4 regions of the Saccharothrix violaceirubra genome follow, and region 3 is predicted to be linked to each of the others. Evidence: riboswitches for the same ligand, from Rfam matches in the RefSeq annotation. Region 3 holds a riboswitch; each other region holds the start of a gene.
What was found. Region 3 has a riboswitch for cobalamin ahead of cobN (cobaltochelatase subunit CobN). Riboswitches for the same ligand answer to the same signal wherever they lie in the genome.
Positions count from the first base shown of each region.

Region 1: it holds a riboswitch for cobalamin, as region 3 does, so the genes downstream of both, F4559_RS06790 (putative cobaltochelatase) here and cobN (cobaltochelatase subunit CobN) in region 3, are expected to answer to the same signal.
Region 2: it holds a riboswitch for cobalamin, as region 3 does, so the genes downstream of both, metE (5-methyltetrahydropteroyltriglutamate--homocysteine S-methyltransferase) here and cobN (cobaltochelatase subunit CobN) in region 3, are expected to answer to the same signal.
Region 4: it holds a riboswitch for cobalamin, as region 3 does, so the genes downstream of both, F4559_RS18325 (ribonucleoside-diphosphate reductase subunit alpha) here and cobN (cobaltochelatase subunit CobN) in region 3, are expected to answer to the same signal.

Region 1 covers NZ_JACHJS010000001.1:1,322,633-1,327,634, forward strand. Annotated here, with positions in the region: gene F4559_RS36215 (cytochrome P450) at 1-184, shown strand, start outside; gene F4559_RS06780 (quinone oxidoreductase family protein) at 104-787, opposite strand; gene F4559_RS06785 (TetR/AcrR family transcriptional regulator) at 1,627-2,238, shown strand; cobalamin riboswitch at 2,205-2,329, shown strand; gene F4559_RS06790 (putative cobaltochelatase) at 2,365-4,326, shown strand; gene cobO (cob(I)yrinic acid a,c-diamide adenosyltransferase) at 4,337-4,951, shown strand; gene F4559_RS06800 (cobyrinic acid a,c-diamide synthase CobB) at 4,945-5,002, shown strand, end outside.
Region 2 covers NZ_JACHJS010000001.1:3,494,598-3,499,599, reverse strand. Annotated here, with positions in the region: gene F4559_RS16655 (hypothetical protein) at 1-162, opposite strand, end outside; gene F4559_RS16650 (YkvA family protein) at 248-526, shown strand; gene F4559_RS16645 (GNAT family N-acetyltransferase) at 604-1,182, opposite strand; gene F4559_RS16640 (DUF5313 family protein) at 1,283-1,684, opposite strand; gene F4559_RS16635 (MarR family winged helix-turn-helix transcriptional regulator) at 1,681-2,133, opposite strand; gene F4559_RS16630 (AAA family ATPase) at 2,187-2,789, opposite strand; cobalamin riboswitch at 2,812-3,012, shown strand; gene metE (5-methyltetrahydropteroyltriglutamate--homocysteine S-methyltransferase) at 3,133-5,002, shown strand, end outside.
Region 3 covers NZ_JACHJS010000001.1:4,798,324-4,803,325, forward strand. Annotated here, with positions in the region: gene cobN (cobaltochelatase subunit CobN) at 1-2,163, opposite strand, end outside; cobalamin riboswitch at 2,199-2,337, opposite strand; gene F4559_RS22065 (ferredoxin-like domain-containing protein) at 2,345-3,355, shown strand; gene F4559_RS22070 (precorrin-8X methylmutase) at 3,352-3,978, shown strand; gene F4559_RS22075 (precorrin-2 C(20)-methyltransferase) at 3,975-5,002, shown strand, end outside.
Region 4 covers NZ_JACHJS010000001.1:3,950,538-3,955,539, forward strand. Annotated here, with positions in the region: gene F4559_RS18320 (hypothetical protein) at 1-2,239, shown strand, start outside; cobalamin riboswitch at 2,359-2,573, shown strand; gene F4559_RS18325 (ribonucleoside-diphosphate reductase subunit alpha) at 2,691-5,002, shown strand, end outside.

The DNA.
Region 1 (5,002 bases), 3.5 Mb from region 3:
CGAGACCGCACGCCGGTTTCCGGGCCTGCGGCTCGCGTCGACCGCTTCGCCGCCGATGCTCGGGCTGCTGTCGTTCCGCGCCCCGCTCAGCGTCGACGTCGTCTTAGGGGACGAGGATCAGCTTGCCCGTGGTGGAACGCGATTCCAGCAGGTAGTGGGCGCGGGCGGCGTCGGACAGGGGTAGCGCCGCACCGAGTATCGGGCTGAGCCCGGACGCGAACGCCTCCCGTACCGCGTCGGTCGAGTAGGTGCCCCACAGCCCGGTGATCGACACGCCCCGACCGAACACGTCGGACGCGTCGACGTCGAGCGGCGCGCCGCCCGCGTACCCGAACAGGACCAGGCGCCCGGTGCCGGTACGCAACAGGTCGAACGACTCCCGTGCGGTCGCGCCGCCGACCGACGACAGAGCGACGTCGATCGGTTCGAGCCCGGCCGACCATCCCGGTACCGAGTAGTCGACCACTTCATGCGCACCGAGCTGCGACGCGATCGCGAGTTTGTGCGCACCGCGTGTCGCCGCGACGACGATCGCACCGGCGCGTGACGCCAGCTGCACGAGAAGTGAACCGACGCCACCCGTCGCGGCCTCGACCAGGACACGGTCGCCGGGCGCGATCCGCCCGGCACGCGCCGCGGCGAGGGCGGTGGTGCCTTGGCTGAGCAGCGCGGCGGCTTCGTGGTCGGACAACGTGTCCGGCACTTCGACGGGTTCGGTTAGCACGGCATGCGACGCGTAGCCGGGACCCGTCGGCACGCCCGCGAGCCGTCGACCGTCCGCGGTCACGCCGACGACCTCGCCTCCCAGTGGTCCTGGTTCGTCGGGGATGGGTACCCACGGGAACAACCCGCGAGCGTGTCCGGAACGCAGCAACGTGTCGCCGAAGTTGACACCCGCCGCCGTGACACACACCAATTCCTGCCCCGGGCCGGGTACGGGATCGGGTACCTCGACCTCGTGCAGTACTGACGGTGACCCGAACTCTTTGTACTGGACAACTCGCACGTCGAAAACCTTCCTCGGTGGACTGGCGGGACCGGCGGATTGGGTGGCGGGCCGGACCGGAGATGGGGCGGACCGGTGGTCCGCTTGTATCGAGATTGATGCGGCTGGCGGTCCGCTCGGGGGCGCGGCTGTACGGACCGGCGGTCCGCCAAGGTTTCGTCGGTGCGAATGACTGGGGCGCGCACTTCTTGCTCGTGTTTGCGCTGGTAAGCGACTTTTGAGGCCTGGATCGTCGGTCCGCGTCGTTCGGTACCCGTCGACCCGTCCAGTGGCTTTGTCAGCGCGCTTCTACTCGTCGTGGATCGTGATGCGCGACGGTTGTCCATTTGTGTCTACGGGCCTGGGTTCGTCGTGGGTCGAGATCGACGGCCGGGTAGGGGTACGGGGTGGTGGCTGTTCGCGTTGATTTCACCCGTTCAGGGGTGGTGATCCGGATGGGTCTTCATTCGGAGTGGATCGGTGGTCTGATTTCGGTGTCAGGGGTGTGGACCAACGGTCCGCTTTGGGTCGGCTCGGTGCGGACCGTTGGTCCACTTGTCTGGGCGATGCCGCGGACCGGCGGTCCGTTTTACGTCGTCTACGATACGGACCACCGGTCCACTTCGGTAGGGGAGGTTCGGATGGCCGAACGCAGGGACGCCGCGCGCAACCGTGCCGCGATCCGGTCCGCCGCCGCGCGGTTGATCCGCGAGCGTGGACCGGACGGGTTCGTGATCGAGGATGTCGCGGCGGCGGCGGGTGTCGGGAAGGGCACGGTGTTCCGGCACTTCACCGACCGTGCGGGGCTTGTGCGTGCGGTGGTCGAGTTGGCGTCGCGGGAGTGGCGCACGGAGTCCGACGCGTTGTTCGACGACGCGGACATGGCGCCGGACGAGAAACTGGTCACGTTCGTCGGCCGGTTGTTCGACCACGTCGTCGACTCCCTGCCGCTGGTTCGCGCGCTGGAGTTGTCCGAGTTCGACCAGTCCGGGTGCGACGACAACACCGTGCTCGTGCACAGGCGGATCTCGGACCTGATCGCGCAGGTCAACCCGGACGCCGACGCCCGGTACATCGCGCACGCCCTGCTCGCGCTCCTGCGCGGCGACGTGCTCCACCACCAGCTCGTCCGATCCGGCCTCGATCTGGGGCGGGTCCGGGCGGGTGTGATCGCGCTCGCGCGTTCGGTGCTGGTCGGGGACTTGGAGCGGGCCGGGCGGGATGCGACGATGCCGGGGCTGTCGAAGGGGTGAACGAGGAAGCCGGTGGGAGTCCGGCGCGGTCCCGCCACTGTGACCGGAGCGCATCCGGGAGTCAGGAACTCGGCCCCCGATCCAGACCGGACCCGGGCGTGGACACCCGAGGAAGGACACCGCCGCATGGGCGCGCGTTTCCCCTTTTCCGCCGTCGTAGGCCATGACGACCTGCGCACCGCACTCCTGCTTAACGCCGTCCACCCCGGCATCGGCGGGGTGCTCGTCCGGGGTGAGAAGGGCACCGCGAAGTCGACCGTGGTGCGCGCGCTGGCCGCGCTCCTGCCCGAACTGGACGTCGTCGCGGACTGTCGCTTCGGGTGCGCGCCCGAGGTCGACGCGGAGTGCCCGGACGGTCCGCACGGCGACGCGTCGGCGCACCGGCGCCCGGCCCGGCTGGTGGAGTTGCCCGTCGGCGCGACCGAGGACCGAGTGATCGGTTCGCTCGACCTGGAGCGCGCGCTGACGGAAGGCGTCCGCGCCTTCCAGCCCGGCCTGCTCGCCGCCGCACATCGGGGCGTGCTCTACGTCGACGAGGTCAACCTCCTGCACGACCATCTCGTCGATCTGCTCCTCGACGCCGCCGCGATGGGACGCGCACACGTCGAACGCGAGGGCGTCTCGGTGTCGCACGCCGCGTCGTTCCTGTTGGTCGGCACCATGAACCCGGAGGAGGGCGAACTCCGGCCGCAGCTGCTCGACCGGTTCGGTCTTACGGTGTCCGTACGCGCATCACGGGACGTCGCCGTACGCACGGAGGTCGTCCGCCGCAGGCTCGCCTACGAGGCGGACCCGGTCGGGTTCGCCGCGCGATGGCAGGACGACGACGCCGACCTGGCCCGGCGGATCGTGGACGCCCGTGCGCGGCTCGCGTCGGTGGTGTTGCCGGACGCCGAACTGCGACGGATCGCGGCGGTGTGCGCGGCGTTCGAGGTCGACGGGATGCGCGCGGACCTCGTGGTCGCACGCACCGCGGTCGCGCACGCCGCTTGGCGTGGTGCCGAAGAGGTCGCCGAGGAGGACGTGGCGGCGGCCGTGCGTTTGGCGTTGCCGCACCGCCGGCGCCGCGACCCGTTCGACGAGCCGGGGTTGGAGGAGGAGCAGCTGGAAGACGCCCTCCGGCAGGGCGCGGAGCACGCCGCCCAAGATCCCGACGACGACCCGGACGGTCCGGATGATGGGCCGCAGGGGGGCTCGGACGGTCCGGACGGGGAATCCGGCGGTGGGGCCGGCGAGTCGCGGGACGCACCTGGAAAGTCCACTTCGGATGGTCGCACGCACACGCCCGCACCGGCCTTCCGGGCCCGCCTGCTCCAGGTGCCCGGCGTCGGCGAAGGTGCGCCAGGGCGTCGTTCGCGGGCGCGGTCGGCGGCCGGACGTGCCGTCCGGCCATCCACCGTGGACGGATCCGGTGTGCACCTGATCGGCACGCTGCAGAGCGCCGCCCCGCACCAGAACGCCCGGGGCCGCAGTGGTCCGGGCCTGGTGCTGCACGCCTCCGACCTGCGCCGCGCCATTCGCGAAGGCCGGGAAGGCAACCTGGTCCTCTTCGTGGTCGACGCGTCGGGCTCGATGGCGTCGCGTCAGCGCATGTCCGCGGTCACGGGCGCGGTCATCTCCCTGCTGCGCGACGCCTACCAGCGTCGCGACAAGGTCGGCGTGATCACGTTCCGGGGCGCGGCGGCGGACCTCGCCCTGCCGCCGACGAACTCGGTCGACGCCGCCGCCGCGAGGCTGCGCTCCCTCCGTACCGGAGGACGCACTCCGCTCGCCGACGGTCTGCTGCGCGCGAAGAAGGTCCTGGACACCGAACGCGTCCGCGATCCGCGCCGCCGTCCGCTGCTGGTCCTGCTCACCGACGGCCGGGCCACGGCGTCCGGCGTCGGCGGCGACCCGGTCGACGCCGCGCTGCGGGCCGCGTCCCTGCTCGTGGGCACGGCCGCGGTGGTCGTCGACTGCGAGAGCGGGTTCGTGCGGCTGGGCCTGGCCGGTCGCGTGGCCGCCACGCTCGACGCCGCGTGCCTGCGCCTGGAGGAACTGTCCGCCGATCAGGTCGCGGGCGTCGTGCGCGCCGCGCGAGCCGCGTAGGGAGCGCCGCATGCCACAGGGAGTTCCCGCCGTCACGCCCGAAGACGGCCTGACCACACGCCAGAGGCGCAACCGTCCGCTGGTCGTGCTGCACACCGGTGAGATGAAGGGCAAGTCGACGGCCGCCTTCGGCTTGGCGTTGCGCGGCTGGAACCAGGGCTGGTCGATCGGCGTCTTCCAGTTCGTGAAGTCCGCCAAGTGGAAGGTCGGCGAGGAAGCCGCGTTCCGCGCGCTCGGCCGCCTGCACGAGCAGACCGGCGAGGGCGGACCCGTCGAGTGGCACAAGATGGGCGAAGGCTGGTCGTGGTCGCGCAAGGCGGGCACCGCGGAGGACCACGCCGCCGCCGCGCTCGAAGGGTGGCGTGAGATCGCCCGCCGCATCGCCGACGAACGTCACGGCGTCTACGTGCTCGACGAGTTCACGTACCCGCTCAAGTGGGGCTGGGTCGACGTCGCCGAGGTGGTCGACGTCCTGCGCACGCGTCCTGGGCACCAGCACGTCGTGATCACCGGCCGGCACGCGCCGCCGGACCTGGTCGACGCCGCCGACCTCGTCGTGGAGATGACGAAGGTCAAGCACCCCATGGACGCGGGGCAGAAGGGCCAGAAGGGGATCGAGTGGTGAACCGGCTGGTGGTCGCCGCGCCCGCGTCCGGCAGCGGCAAGACCACCGTCG
Region 2 (5,002 bases), 1.3 Mb from region 3:
CTCCACGGCCGCGTCCTTGTCCACCGACAGGTTCGCGCCGAAGCGGCTCTCGTGGAGTGCCGCGTGCTTGATCACGGCGGCCGGGCGCACGACGCGGTACTCGTCGGCGCCGAGCCGGACCTTGTCGATCCGGACGCGCCACGATCGTCCGTCAAGTCTCACGTCGTCTCCTCGTTCGGCGACACTGTAGGTGTGCCGGTCGGGAGTGGCCGGCGGATTTCCGCGGAAGGGGAACGACTTGAGCGACGTGTTGGCCACGCTGGGCGTCTTCGCGATCGTGGTCGTGGTGCTGTTGGTCGCGGTCGCGTTGTTCCTGCTGTTCAAGCTCGTGCGCAAGCACAAGCAGGTGCACCAGCCCGGTACGCCCGTGCCGACCAAGGCCGCCTACTGGGTGTCGCTGGCGTACACGGTCTTCCCGATCGACCTGCTGCCCGACCCGATCTACCTCGACGACATCGTGGTGCTCGTCGGCGGGCTGATGTACGTGGGGTCGTCGCTGCGCAAGCGGCGCGAGGTCGAGGACTGATGCCTCATCGAGGAAGGGTGACGTGACTGTGTCGCGTGGACATCCGCGGCTGGTGACCGCGAGGCCGCCCGGACCGCCTACCCGACGTCGCCCGATGCGGATGCGAGTACGTGACCGGCGGCGGTGCGCACGTGCCGGTGGCCGTCGGCCGGGAATGCCGGCGGCGCGGCGGGCAGCAGGTCGCGCAGGACGTAACCGCACTTGACCGCCACCCGGCAGGACCACTGGTTGTCGACGGCGTGCACAAGGTCCAGTCGGGTGAGCACGACCATGTCCTGGGTGTCCAATGCCCACTGCGACACGGTGTCCGTTACGCGAGTGGCGACGCCCTGGCCCCGGGCATGGGCGGCGGTCCAGTAACCCACCTCGGCCATCTCGGCGGATCCCACCTTCACCACCACGTGCCCCAGCGGGGTGCGGTCGTCGGCATCGGCGGTCACGGCGAAGCTGAACCGGGTCGCGGTCACCCAGCCGGCGGTTTGCGCGTCCAGCCACTGCCCGGCCTCGGCTTCGCCGGTCAGGGAAGTGGCAAGCCGACGACGCAGCAGCGGATCGCGGTGCGCCGCGACCAGCGCCGGAAGATCGGCCGGCCGCCACGGCCGCAGTCTCAGCGCGGGTGCCGGCCCGGTGGCCGGCACGGACAGGACGACCGTCATGGCCAGGATTCTCCACCGTCAGGTCAGGCGGTATCAGCAGTTCAGGACACCGGAAGTAGCGGGGGACTCGACGCGATCGCATCGCCGACGTCACTGGACGCTAGGACGGTTCCCGCCACGCGCGTTCGTACGCGGCGCGGCGGTCCTTCTCCTGGTCGAGCGTGCGACGTCGGCGGGCCTCGGTGCCGGCGCCCGCCGGGAAGCCGTACTTGGTCAGCCGGTGGTCGGTGCTCTCCGCCGCGTACGACAGGGAGAAGTAGACGCCCACGATCAGGCCGAGCGACCCGCACGCCAGCGCGAGCGGCAGCGGTGCGCCCACGGCCAGGACGAGCACCAGCGCGATGACGATCGTCAGCGGCAGGACCTGGAGGAACGACCGCACGGTGAACCACACCAGCCACGACGGCTTCGTGGCCTCGTGGAAGACCCACTCGCGGTGGCGTGCCGACAGCCGCCCGCCCACGAGGTACCACAGGCGCAGGGGGAACGCGGGTGTGCTCATGCCGGGTCCTTCCGGGCGGCCGTGATCACCTTCGTCAGGTGGGCGTGCAGTGCTTCGAGGTCCTCGACGGGCAAGCCGAGTTGTTCGATCACGGCCGGCGGCACGTCCAACGCCCGCTCCCGCAGTGCGCGGCCGGTGTCGGTCAGCGTGACGGCGAGCTGGCGCTCGTCGGCGCTGTCCCGGCCGCGCTCCAGGTAGCCGATCGCCTCCAGGCGCTTGAGCAGCGGCGACAGCGTGGCCGGTTCGAGGGCGAGCAGCCGGCCCAGCTCCTTGACCGACAGCGGCGCGTGCTGCCAGAGCGCGAGCATCACCAGGTACTGCGGGTGCGTCAGGCCCAGCGGTTCCAGGATCGGCCGGTAGATGCCGATCACCGCCCGGGACGCGACCGCGAGCGCGAAGCAGACCTGCCGCTCCAGCGCCAACGCATCGTCACTTCGTGCACTAATCATTTGTGCCCATAGTACGTGTCGTCGGCGCCGGACGGGCTGTGGCCTGGGTCGCGTCAGTCGAACCGGAGGTGCCGCACGGACGTGGCGTAGCGGCGCAGCCGTGCGCGCAGCGGACTGTCGTTGTCGGGCACGATCGGCAAACCCGCCGACCGGGCGATGGCGTCGGCGACCTGGGCCACGGTCCGGTCGTCGGTGTCGACGTGCTCGGCGAACTCGGGCTCGTGCAGGCGCTTGAGGCAGTGGTCCAGCTTGGACACGGCCCAGCCCTCGCGCTTCAGGCCCGGCCACAGACCACGCCCGCTCAACCGGGCGAGCACGGTCGCGGGCTCGGCCAGCAGCGCGAAGTGCTCGACCCGGTGGCCCTGCTCGCGCAGCCGGCCGACGATCTCCGCGAAGTAGTCGGCGTTGACCACCGTCATGGGAACGATGATCGGCCCCTCATGCTGTGTCAGGGCCAGGTCGAGCATGTCGTACACGCCGGTGCGCCACGTCGGGAGGTCCTGGAAGTCACCGCGCAGGGCCGGCGGCAGCAGGCGGTGCAGGGCGAAACCGAAGTACTCGGGGTCGGCGAGGACGCTGCCCTCGACCCGACGGTGCAGTTCGTGGGCGGTGGCGGTCTTGCCGCCGCCGAACGGGCCGTTGATCCAGATGAGCACGTTCGCGACCCTACATATCGGCTACGCTGCGCGGGCTGGTGGTTCGCCCCCCGACCGGGGCGAGGCAAGAGGGAATCCGGTGCGAATCCGGGACTGCCCCGCAGCGGTGAACGGGAACGAAAGCCGTCATGAGCACTGCGCGTCCACGCGTGGGAAGCGACGGCCGGTAGGAACGCGCTCGACGCCCGTGAGTCCGAAGACCTGCCACCGGTCCGTGTGCCCATCCGGGCGCACGGTGTCCGGTCGCCTCGCGGGAAGGGCACGGGCGCACCCCGTCACAGGGGTTCGCGCGAGCCTGCCCGCGAGTCGTCGGACTTCCCGCACGCTCGCGAGGAGAGAGCCTGTGACCAGCGGTATCGGCGCGACCGTACTCGGCTACCCGAGGATCGGACCGCGTCGTGAACTCAAGCGCGCCGTCGAGTCGTACTGGGCCGGGCGCAGCGACGCCGACACCCTGCACGCCGCGGCCCGGGACCTGCGCGTCGCCACCTGGCTGGAGCTGCGCGACGCAGGGCTGGACTCGGTGCCGTCCAACACGTTCTCGTTCTACGACCAGGTGCTCGACACCGCGTTCCTGGTCGGCGCGGTACCCGACCGGTACCGGCGGTCCTCCGCGTTGGACACCTACTTCGCGGCGGCCCGCGGCGACGCCGACGCGCCGCCGCTCGAACTGACCAAGTGGTTCGACACCAACTACCACTACCTGGTGCCCGAGATCGACTCGTCGACGGAGTTCCGGTTGGCCGACGACAAGCCGTTGGCCGAGTACCGGGAGGCCCGCGCGGCGGGGGTGCCGACCCGTCCGGTCCTGCTCGGGCCGGTGACGTTCCTCCTGCTGGCCAAGGGGTCCGCGGACCCGCTGTCGCGGTTGGACGCGTTGCTCGACGTGTACGTGGAGCTGCTCGGGGCGTTGGCCGCCGAGGGCGTGGAGTGGGTGCAGTTCGACGAGCCCGCGTTCGCCATGGACCGCGATGTCGCCGAACTCGCCGCGCTCGGGCGTGCCTACACGCGGCTCGGTGCCGTGGCGGCCCGGCCGAAGCTGCTGGTCACCGGGTACTACGGGTCGCTCGGGGCGGCATTGCCGGTGCTGGCCGCCACGGCGGTCGAGGCGATCGGGGTGGACCTGGTCGCGGGGACCATCGAGGGGATCGCGAGCGTTCCGGCGTTGCGGGACAAGACGTTGGTGGCCGGTGTCGTGGACGGGCGCAACGTGTGGCGCACTGATCTGCGTAAGGCGGTGGCCACCGCGGCGTCGCTGCTGGGGTCGGCCGCCGAGGTCGTGGTGTCGACGTCGTCGACCCTGCTGCACGTGCCCTACGACCTGGACGTGGAGACGTCGTTGGCGCCCGAGGTGTCGGCGCGGCTGGCGTTCGCCCGGCAGAAGGTCGCCGAGGTCGTGACCCTGGACCGGGCGTTGCGCTCGGGCGTGCCCCTGCCCGAACTGCCCGTCGTGGAACCCCGGCGGGACGAGGAAGTCCGCTTCCGGTTGGCGGGCGTGAAGGACCGTTCCCGCGCGCCTTACGCCGCACGGGTCGTCGCGCAGAAGGCTTTGAACCTGCCTCCGTTGGCCACGACGACCATCGGCTCGTTCCCGCAGACCGCCGAGATCCGGGCCGCGCGGTCGTTGCCGTCCGACGAGTACACCGCGCGGATGCGTGCGGAGATCGCCCGGGTGATCGCGTTGCAGGAGGACATCGGCTTGGACGTGCTCGTCCACGGCGAGCCTGAACGCAACGACATGGTCCAGTACTTCGCCGAGCACCTGGAAGGCTTCGCGACCACCCGGCTGGGGTGGGTGCAGTCCTACGGTTCGCGGTGCGTCCGGCCGCCGATCCTGCACGGCGACGTGAGCCGGCCGGCGCCGATCACCGTGCCGTGGACGGCCTATGCGCAGTCGCTGACCTCACGGCCGGTCAAGGGCATGCTGACCGGGCCGGTGACCATCCTGGCGTGGTCGTTCGTGCGCGACGACCAGCCGTTGGGGGAGACCGCCGACCAGGTCGCCTTGGCGTTGCGCGACGAGATCGCCGACCTGGAGGCCGCCGGGACGCGGATCGTGCAGGTGGACGAGCCCGCGTTGCGCGAGCTGCTGCCGTTGCGGGCCGTCGACCACCCGGCTTACCTGGAGTGGTCGGTGGACGCGTTCCGGCTGGCCACGTCCGGTGCGTCGGCTCGGACGCAGGTGCACACGCACCTGTGCTACTCGGAGTTCG
Region 3 (5,002 bases):
CATGGCCTGGACGAGTTCGCGCGCACGCTCCTCGACCGCGTCCACCGAGGTCCGCGAGGAGTCGGCCAGCCCCAGCGCCTCGCGCAGGCCCGGCAGCGCGGAGCGCCCGGCCCACATCTGCTTGGCTTGGAGGATGGCGAGCACCAGGTTGACCCGGTCGACCCCGGTGGGCACCTGGCCGAGCACGTGCAGGCCGTCGCGGATCTGCACGTCCTTGATCTCGCACAGCCAGCCGTCGACGTGCAGGATCAGGTCGTCGAACTCGGCGTCGTGCGGCCGGTCGGTCAGGCCGAGGTCGTGGTCGAGCTTGGCGGCCTGGATCAGCGTCCAGATCTGCGCCCGGATGGCGGGCAGCTTGGCCGGGTCCATCGCGGCGATGTTGCCGTGCTCGTCGAGGAGCTGTTCCAGCCGCGCGATGTCGCCGTACGAGTCCGCACGGGCCATCGGCGGCACGAGGTGGTCAACGAGCGTGGCGTGCACGCGCCGCTTGGCCTGCGTGCCCTCGCCCGGGTCGTTGACCAGGAACGGGTAGACCAGCGGCAGGTCGCCCAGCGCCGCGTCCGGACCGCAGCCCGCCGACAGGCCGACCGCCTTGCCGGGCAGCCATTCCAGGTTGCCGTGCTTGCCCACGTGCACGACGGCGTCCGCGCCGAACTCGCTCTCCAGCCACCGGTACGCGCCCAGGTAGTGGTGGCTGGGCGGCAGCTCGGGGTCGTGGTAGATCGCGATCGGGTTCTCGCCGAAGCCGCGCGGCGGCTGCACCATCACCACGACGTTGCCCGAACGCAACGCCGCGAGCACGATCTCGCCGTCGCGGTCACGCGACCGGTCGACGAACAGCTCGCCGGGCGCGGCACCCCAGTGCCCCTCGATCTCGTCGCGGAAGTCGGCCGGCAGCGTGCCGTACCACTCGCGGTAGCGGGCGGCGGGCAGCCGGACCGGGTTGCCCTGGAGCTGCGCCTCGGTGAGCCAGTCCGCGTCCTGGCCGCCGGCCGCGATCAACGCGTGGATGAGCGCGTCGCCGTCCTGGTTGTCCACGCCCGGCAGGTCCTCGCCGATGTCGTAGCCGTTGTCCCGCAACGCCTTCAGCAGCCGCACGACGCTGGCCGGGGTGTCCAGGCCGACCGCGTTGCCGATGCGCGAGTGCTTGGTCGGGTACGCCGAGAGCATCACCACGATGCGCTTCTCGGCGGCCGGGATGTGCCGCAACCGCCCGTGCCGCACGGCGATCCCGGCCACGCGCGACGCGCGCTCGGGGTCGGCCACGTAGACGGTCAGCCCGTCCTCGTCGACCTCCTTGAACGAGAACGGCACCGTGATGATCCGGCCGTCGAACTCGGGGATGGCCACCTGCGTCGCGGTGTCCAAAGGGGACAGACCGTCGTCGTTGTCGGCCCAGTCGGCCCGGCTGGAGGTCAGGCACAGGCCCTGGAGGATCGGGATGTCCAACGCGGCCAGCGCGCCCACGTCCCACGCGTCGTCGTCGCCACCGGCCGACGCGGTCGCGGGCTTCGTGCCGCCCGCCGCGAGCACGGTCACGACCAGCGCGTCCGCCTTGCCCAGCTCCGCGAGCAGTTCGGGCTCGGGCGTGCGCAGCGACGCGCAGTACACCGGCAGCGGACGCCCGCCCCGTTCCTCGATCGCGTCGCACAGCGCGTGCACGAACGCGGTGTTCCCGGCCACGTGGTGCGCCCGGTAGTACAGGACGGCGACGGTCGGCCCGTCGCCCGCGGGCGCGGACCGGTCCAGCACGCCCCACGTGGGCGCGGCCACCGGCGGCGCGAAGCCGAAACCGGTCAGCAGGACCGTGTCGGACAGGAACCGGTGCAGCTCGGCGAGGTTGGCCGGGCCGCCGTGGGCCAGGTAGGCGTGCGCCTCGGCGCAGACGCCGCCGGGCACGGTCGACAGCTCCATGAGCTGCGCGTCCGGGTTCTGCTCGCCGCCGAGCACCACGACCGGGCGCGGGCCGGCCAGCAGCGCGTCCAGGCCCTCCTCCCACATGCGCCGACCGCCGAGGATGCGCACGACGACCAGGTCCACGCCCTCGACCAGCGCCGGCAGGTCGTCCACGCCGAGCCGGGCCGGGTTGCCCAACCGGTAGTCGGCGCCGCTGGAACGGGCGGACAGCAGGTCCGTGTCGGAGGTCGACAGCAGCAGGATCACGTACGGCTCCATCCCTCGGGGGTCCGCGCCCCAGGTCGAAAGGGGACGGCGAAGCGGAGTTCCTGACTCCCGGGACACCTCGCCCCGGTCACAGTGGCGGGACCGCGCCGGATTCGCACCGGCTTCCTCCTGCTGCTTCGCCGTTCGGGAGTCACCCTAACCGCCACGTAGCATCCAGCCCATGCCCCAGGACCGCGTCCGCCCGGACGCCTGCCCCGGCGCCGTCGACGTGCACCACGCCGCCGACGGCGGGCTGGCGCGCGTGCGGGTGCCCGGCGGGGTGCTCGACGCCGACCGGTTCGCCGTGCTGCGCACCGCCGCACTCGATCTCGGCGACGGCACGCTCGAACTCACCTCACGGGCGAACGTGCAGGTCAGAGGCCTGGCACCGGGTACGGAGCACGAGCTGGGCGCCCGGCTGCGCGCCGCCGGACTGCTGCCCTCGGCCACCCACGAGCGCATGCGCAACATCGTCGCCGCACCGCTGGACGACAACGTCGACCTGGTGGCCGCGATCGACCGGGGACTGTGCGCGACACCGCAGCTCGCCGACCTGCCGGGCCGGTTCCTGATCACGGTCGGCGCGGCCGTCGCGGGCTTGGGCGGCGACATCGGCCTGGTCGACGACGTGCTGCTGCTCGCCGGGCAGGACACGGGCGTGCGGGTCGCCGACCCGGTGGCCGCCGTGCTCACCGCCGCCCGGCTGTTCGCCGACATCAGGGGCACGGCGTGGCGGTTGTCCGAAGTGGACGGTGGTGTGGCCCGGATCACGGCCGTGCTGGGCACCTCCGACGCCGAGCGTCTCACGCCGACTGTGACCCCCGTCGCACCGGGACCGGTCGGCGACCGCGTCGTGGCCGGTGTCCCGCTGGGCCGACTGGACGCACGACTGCTCGCCGGCGTACCCGTGCGGCTGACGCCGTGGCGTTCGGTGGTCGTCCCGGCGGGCACCGACACCACCGGGCTGTTCACCGACGCGGCGTCCCCGTGGCACGGCGTGACCGCGTGCACCGGCCGGCCGGGCTGCGCGAAATCGCTCGCGGACGTGCGCGCGGACGCCGCGCGCTGGATCGACAGGCGGCCCCACCAGGGCCGGGTGCACTGGTCGGGCTGCGCACGCCGCTGTGGCCGCCCGTCCGGTGCCGTCGTGGAGTACGTCGCGACCGGCGACGGGTACGAGGAGATCAGGTGACCGACTACGTCCGGGACGGCGCGGAGATCTACCGCCGTTCGTTCGCCACCATCCGCGCCGAGGCGGACCTGTCCGGGCTGCCGGACGACGTCGCCCGGGTCGCGGTGCGCATGATCCACGCGTGCGGGATGGTCGACCTCGTCGCCGACCTGGCCTACTCCCCCGACGTCGTCGCCACGGCGCGCGCCGCCCTGCTCGCCGGCGCCCCGATCCTGTGCGACGCCAAGATGGTCGCCGCGGGCGTGACGCGTCGGCGGCTCCCGAACGACAACGAGGTGCTGTGCGCGCTGGACGACCCGCGCGTGCCGGACCTGGCCCGGGAACTGGGCAACACCCGCAGCGTGGCCGCGCTCGACCTGCTCGCCGACCGCTTCGCGGGCGCCGTGGTCGCGATCGGCAACGCCCCGACCGCGTTGTTCCACCTGCTGGACCTGATCCGGGCCGGCGCCCCGAAACCCGCCGCCGTACTGGGCGTGCCGGTCGGCTTCATCGGCGCGGCCGAGTCCAAGGAGGCGTTGGCGGACAACGACCTCGGCCTGGAGTACCTGGTCGTGCGCGGTCGGCGCGGGGGCAGCGCCATGACCGCGGCGGCCCTGAACGCGATCGCGAGCGAGGAAGAATGACCGGCAGGCTGTACGGGGTCGGCGTCGGACCCGGCGACCCGGAACTGGTGACCGTCAAGGCGGCCCGGCTGATCCGGGACGCGGACGTGGTCGTCTACCACAGCGCGCGGCACGGCCGCAGCGTCGCGCGCGGCATCGCCGAGCCCTACCTGCGCGAAGGCCAGGTCGAGGAACAGCTCGTCTACCCGGTCACGACCGAGGACAGCGACGACTACCAGGGCGAGATGGACGCGTTCTACGCCGAGTGCGCGGCCCGGCTGGCCGCACACCTGGACGCCGGACGCGACGTGGTCGTACTGGCGGCGGGCGACCCGCTCTTCTACGGCTCGTACATGCACCTGCACAAGCGGTTGGCGCACCGGTACGAGACCGAGGTCGTCCCCGGCGTCACGTCGGTGAGCGCGGGCGCGGCCGTGCTCGGCACGCCGTTGGTCGAGCGGGACGAGGTGCTCACCGTGCTGCCCGGCACGCTGCCCCCGGCCGCGCTCGTCGGGCACCTGTCCCACGGCGACCCCGTGGCGATCATGAAGCTGGGGCGGACGTTCCCGGCCGTGCGCGAGGCGTTGGAGCGCACCGGACGCCTGGACGAAGCCTGGTACGTGGAGCGCGCGACCACCGGCCGCCAGCGCACCGCGCCACTGTCCGAAGTGGATCCCGACGGCGTGCCGTACTTCTCGTTGGCACTGCTGCCCAGCGGCCCGCCGGCGCCCACGGGCGAGGGCGAGGTGGTCGTCGTCGGCCTGGGCCCGGCCGGGCCGGAGTGGCTGACGCCGCAGGCCCGCCGCGCGTTGGCCGAGGCCGACGACCTCGTGGGCTACGTGACGTACTTGGACCGCGTGCCGGTGTCGGCACGGCAACGTCGGCACGCCTCGGACAACCGGGTCGAGTCCGAACGGGCGGCGTTCGCGCTCGACCTGGCCAAGCGCGGCCGTCGGGTCGCGGTCGTGTCCTCGGGCGACCCGGGCGTGTTCGCCATGGCCAGCGCGGTGCTGGAGGTCGCGGCCGAGCCCGAGTACGCCGACGT
Region 4 (5,002 bases), 850 kb from region 3:
GATCACCAGCGACGGCCCATTGCAGGCCTACGTCTCCAACGGCACGGCCTGGGTCCTCCAGACCCTGGGCAGCGGTTCGCTCGCGCTGGACCTGTCCGTGCGGACCGTGCGCGAACGCGTCCTGCGCGAGGTGCGGACGTGGGCCGAGAACGTCCACTTCAAGTCCCGACCCGACGACCCGGCCATCCTGGCGATCGAACGCGAGGACGGCGGCCGGCCCGACGCGGTGTTCAACGCCAACACGCGGGACCGTGCGTGGTACCCGGAGTACCTGTCCGCCGAAGGAGTGCCGTTCGGTGCGCCGTGGGCGCTGCACGGCTTCAAGGGCCTGAACCAGCCGAGGGAGATCTGGGACTCGGCGTCGCAGAGCGACACCGTGTACGGCTTCGCGAACTGGCTGCTGCGCGAGTACGACAAGTGGCTCGACGCGCAGCCCCCGGGCGACCGGGTGACCTCGACCGGGAAGTCGAAGAAGTCCTTGCTGCGGGCCAGTTTCTACTCGTACAACTACCACGACGTGCCGCCGCACTTCAACCTCGACCCGCGCATCCGGGTGGCGATCGCCGGGTACACCAAGCACCGCGGCGTCGGCGAGTGGCGGTCCATCGTGACGCACCTGGACATCGGGCAGGCCATGGCCCGCCTGCTGCCCGCCGAACCCCCGGCCGACTACCGGATCTACAGCGTGGCCCACGCCACCGACTGGGGCATGGCCAACCTGCCCGCCCGGCACGACCTCTCGGCCGCCGCGATCGCCGACGACATCTCGGCCTACCACCGCGGCGGGTTCCGCACGTTCCTCGCCGAGACCGATCTCAACTTCGGCAAGTTCGGCCTCGGCTACTACCTCATGGCGAAGATGCTGTGGAACCCGACGCTGACGGCCGCCCAGCTCGACGCGGTGCGCACCCGTTGGCTGCAACGGGCGTTCGGCCGGGGGTGGGCGAAGGTGAAGGAGTTCGTCGACTTCATGCTCCTGCCGAACTTCCCGGTGAACACGCCGTATTCATGGGGTCGTGCGGTGGAGCTGGTCGACGCGGCCGACCGCCTGGTCGACCCCGTGGCCGAACCCGGTCCCGATCGGCGTCTGGACGACCTGAAGCAGTTCTTCTACTACTACTTCCTCCAGGACTCCGGCCGGATGACCACCGACGCCCCGGAGACCAGGGAATTCATGTGGAAGGGCCAGATGTCCTACATGAACGCCCTCATGGTCCCGTTGTCGAAGGTGTACGGCCGCACCGACCCCGCGGCGGTGGCGGGGCCGCAGACGGCCGCCGGACCCGCGCACTACACCGCCGCCGAGACCGCGGCGTGGTGGAACCAGGTCAAGGCGTACTGGCCGGTGCGGGCCGTCAACCGGTTCGAGGACGCCACGCTGGCCGACGGCACCCCGGCGGCCTGGGTCGACCGGAACGACGTGGGCCCGGCCGCCGAGTTCGTCACGCCCGGTGCACCGGCCGCGCGTTTCCTCTACAACAGCGCCACGAGCGGGCACACACCGCGGTTCCTCACGTCGGCGGAACCCGGTGTCCACATCGGATTCCAGTTGCTGTGGCAGAAGTACGACAACGGCACCACCCAGTACGCCTCACGGGACGTGCGCTACGGCATCGAGCGGTGGAGCGCGACGACCAAGTCCTGGATCTCGTTGCGCGACATGGCCCAGCCCGGAGTGACGCCGACCGAGTTGGCGAGTTGCCCGCAGTTCGTCAACCGGGTCTGCCTGTTGGCGACCGTCTCGATACCGGCGTCGTCGCACGACGTCCACCGGTTCACCGTCGGGTCGGGCGGCGACTACGCCTACCTGTACCCGTTGACGTTCAACGTGGCCACCAACCAGTCGACGGGCCGTTCGGCGCACACCTACACGGGTCCGGGTGCCGGCCTGACCCAGGCGCCGAGCTACTTCTACATCCCCAAGGGCACCACGTCACTGGACCTGGAGGTCTGGGACCGCTACGGCGGCAAGACGCTGCGGCTCTACTCCGGGCTGCTGTCGAAGAACCCCCAGGCTGCGTTCCGGGACGTGGACATCAGCGCGTACGGCACCAACTCCGTGCCGCTGCGGCCTGAGGAGGGCGGCACCATCGCGCGGATCTCGGCCTCGGGCTTCGCCTTCCCCTACCTGCACTCGGTGCCCCGGCTCTGGGCGATGTCGCCCAACGAACTCGTCGTGCCGTGCGCCATCGCCAAGGCCGATGGTCTGACGGTGCCCCCGGGGCGCTGTGACCCGTAGGGCTCGGGAGCGGTCGGCCGGTCGGCCCCGTCGCGGGGACGACCGGCCGCCGGCGCTTGATCGACCCTCCGGAAACCCTGGCTCATGTGGGCCGTTTTGCGTGATGACCTACAACATGTAGTGTTCCCGCCATCGACGGTTCCGCCGGCCCGATCCCGGGGCGGTGGAGGCAAGAGGGAACCCGGTGCGAGTCCGGGACTGCCCCGCAGCGGTGAGTGGAAACGACCGCCGTCACGAAGCACTGCGCGCGAGCGTGGGAAGCGACGGCCAGTAGGCACGGCTTTCGAGCCGGGTGTCCGCGAGTCCGAAGACCTGCCGTCGACGCGCGCGCCGACCGGTGCGCGGGCGTCCGGGGTCTCGTGGGTGGGCCGACAGGGACGAACGCGTCGTCGCGCGTTCTTTTCGCGCCCCCGTGTGCTCCGGGCCATCGAGGCTCGCGAGGAGAGGGCTGTTGACGACAAGGGTGATCCGCCGGGACGGCACGGTCTCGGTGTTCGACGCCGGCAAGATCAGGGTGGCGGTGACCAAGGCGTTCCTGGCCGTGGAGGGCGACTCCGGACACCTGCGCCCGGTGGTCGGGGAACTGACCGCACAGGTGGAGAAGGCGCTGCTCAAGCACGTGCGGCCGGAGGTCGCGCTGCACATCGAGCAGATCCAGGACCAGGTCGAACTGGTGTTGATGCGCGAAGGCCACCACAAGGTCGCCCGCGCCTACGTGCTCTACCGCGAAAAGCGCGCCAAGGCACGTGAAGTCACGCCCGCGCCGCCCGCGTTCCGGGTGAAGACCGCCGACGGCACACTCGTCCCGCTGGACTGGGACCGGGCAGAGGTCGTGGTCGGCGAGGCGTGCGCCGGACTGGCCGACGTGTCGGCCGCGGCCGTGCTCGCCGAGGTGCGGCGCGACGTGTACGACGGGATCACCGTCGACGAGCTGGCCGTCGCGCAGGTCATGGCCGCGCGCACGCTCGTGGAGACCGAGCCCGACTACTCGTTCGTCGCCGCCCGGCTCCTGCTGGACCGGCTCCGCCGCGAGGCACTGACCAGGGTCGAAGGCCGTCCGGTCGAGGCGACCGGCGAAGAGCTGTCCTACGCGGCCTACTTCCCGGAGTACGTCCGGCTGGGCATCGACCTCGACCGCCTCGACCCGGAGCTGGCGAAGTTCGACCTGGATCGCATCTGCGCCGCCATCAGGCCCGAGCGTGACGCGAAGTTCGACTTTCTGGGCATGCAGACCCTGTACGACCGCTACTTCCTGCACGACGACGGCACGCGGTACGAGCTGCCGCAGGCGTTCTTCATGCGCGTCGCGATGGGGTTGTCGCTGCGCGAGGACGACCGCGAGGCCCGCGCGATCGAGTTCTACGAGCTGTTGTCGTCGTTCGACTTCATGTGCTCGACGCCCACGCTGTTCAACTCGGGCACCACCCGTCCGCAGTTGTCGTCGTGCTTCCTGACGACCGTGGACGACGACCTCCAGAGCATCTTCCAGGGCTACCAGAACAACGCGTTGCTCGCGAAGTACTCGGGCGGGCTGGGCAACGACTGGACGCCGGTGCGCGGCATGGGCGCGCACATCCGTGGCACCAACGGCGAGTCGCAGGGCGTCGTGCCGTTCCTCAAGATCGCCAACGACACGGCCGTGGCGGTCAACCAGGGCGGCAAGCGCAAGGGCGCGGCGTGCGCCTACCTGGAGACGTGGCACGTCGACATCGAGGAGTTCCTCGACCTGCGCAAGAACACCGGCGACGACCGTCGGCGCACGCACGACATGAACACCGCGAACTGGGTGCCGGACGAGTTCCTGCGCCGGGTCGAGGCCGACGCCGACTGGACGCTGTTCTCCCCCGACGAGACGCCCGACCTGCACGACCTCTACGGCCGGGCGTTCGCCGAGCGCTACCGGGCCTACGAGGAGGCGGCCGAACGCGGCGAGATCCGGGTGTCCAAGCGGGTCCGTGCGGTCGAGCTGTGGCGGCGGATGCTGACCATGCTGTTCGAGACCGGTCACCCGTGGATCACGTTCAAGGACCCGTGCAACGTCCGGTCGCCGCAGCGGCACGTCGGCGTGGTGCACTCGTCGAACCTGTGCACCGAGATCACGCTGAACACCGCCGCCGACGAGGTCGCGGTGTGCAACCTGGGTTCGGTGAACCTGGCCAACCACGTCACGCCGGACGGCCTGGACCGCGACCGCGTGGCGCGGACCGTGCGCACGGCCGTGCGGATGCTCGACAACGTGATCGACATCAACTTCTACACGATCCCCGAGGCCCGCCGGTCCAACCTGCGGCACCGGCCGGTCGGCCTGGGGCTGATGGGTTTCACCGACGCGCTGTTCGTCCAGCGCCTGGTCCCGGGCTCGGCCGCGGCGGTCGCCTTCGCCGACGTGAGCATGGAGCTGATCTCGTACCACGCCCTGTCCGCGTCGGCGGACCTCGCGCGGGAACGCGGTTCCTACGAGACGTTCGAGGGGTCGTTGTGGCACCGGGGCGTGCTGCCGATCGACTCGATCGCCCTGCTGGCGGCCGAACGCGACGGCCTGGACATGGACACGTCGTCCACTCTGGACTGGGACGCGCTGCGCGAGAAGGTGCGCGGCGGCATGCGCAACTCCAACACGATGGCGATCGCACCCACCGCGACGATCTCGAACATCTGCGGCGTCGGCCAGTCCATCGAGCCGCTGTTCCGCAACCTGTTCGTGAAGTCGAACATGTCCGGCGACTTCACCGTGCTCAACCGGCACCTGATCGCCGACCTCAA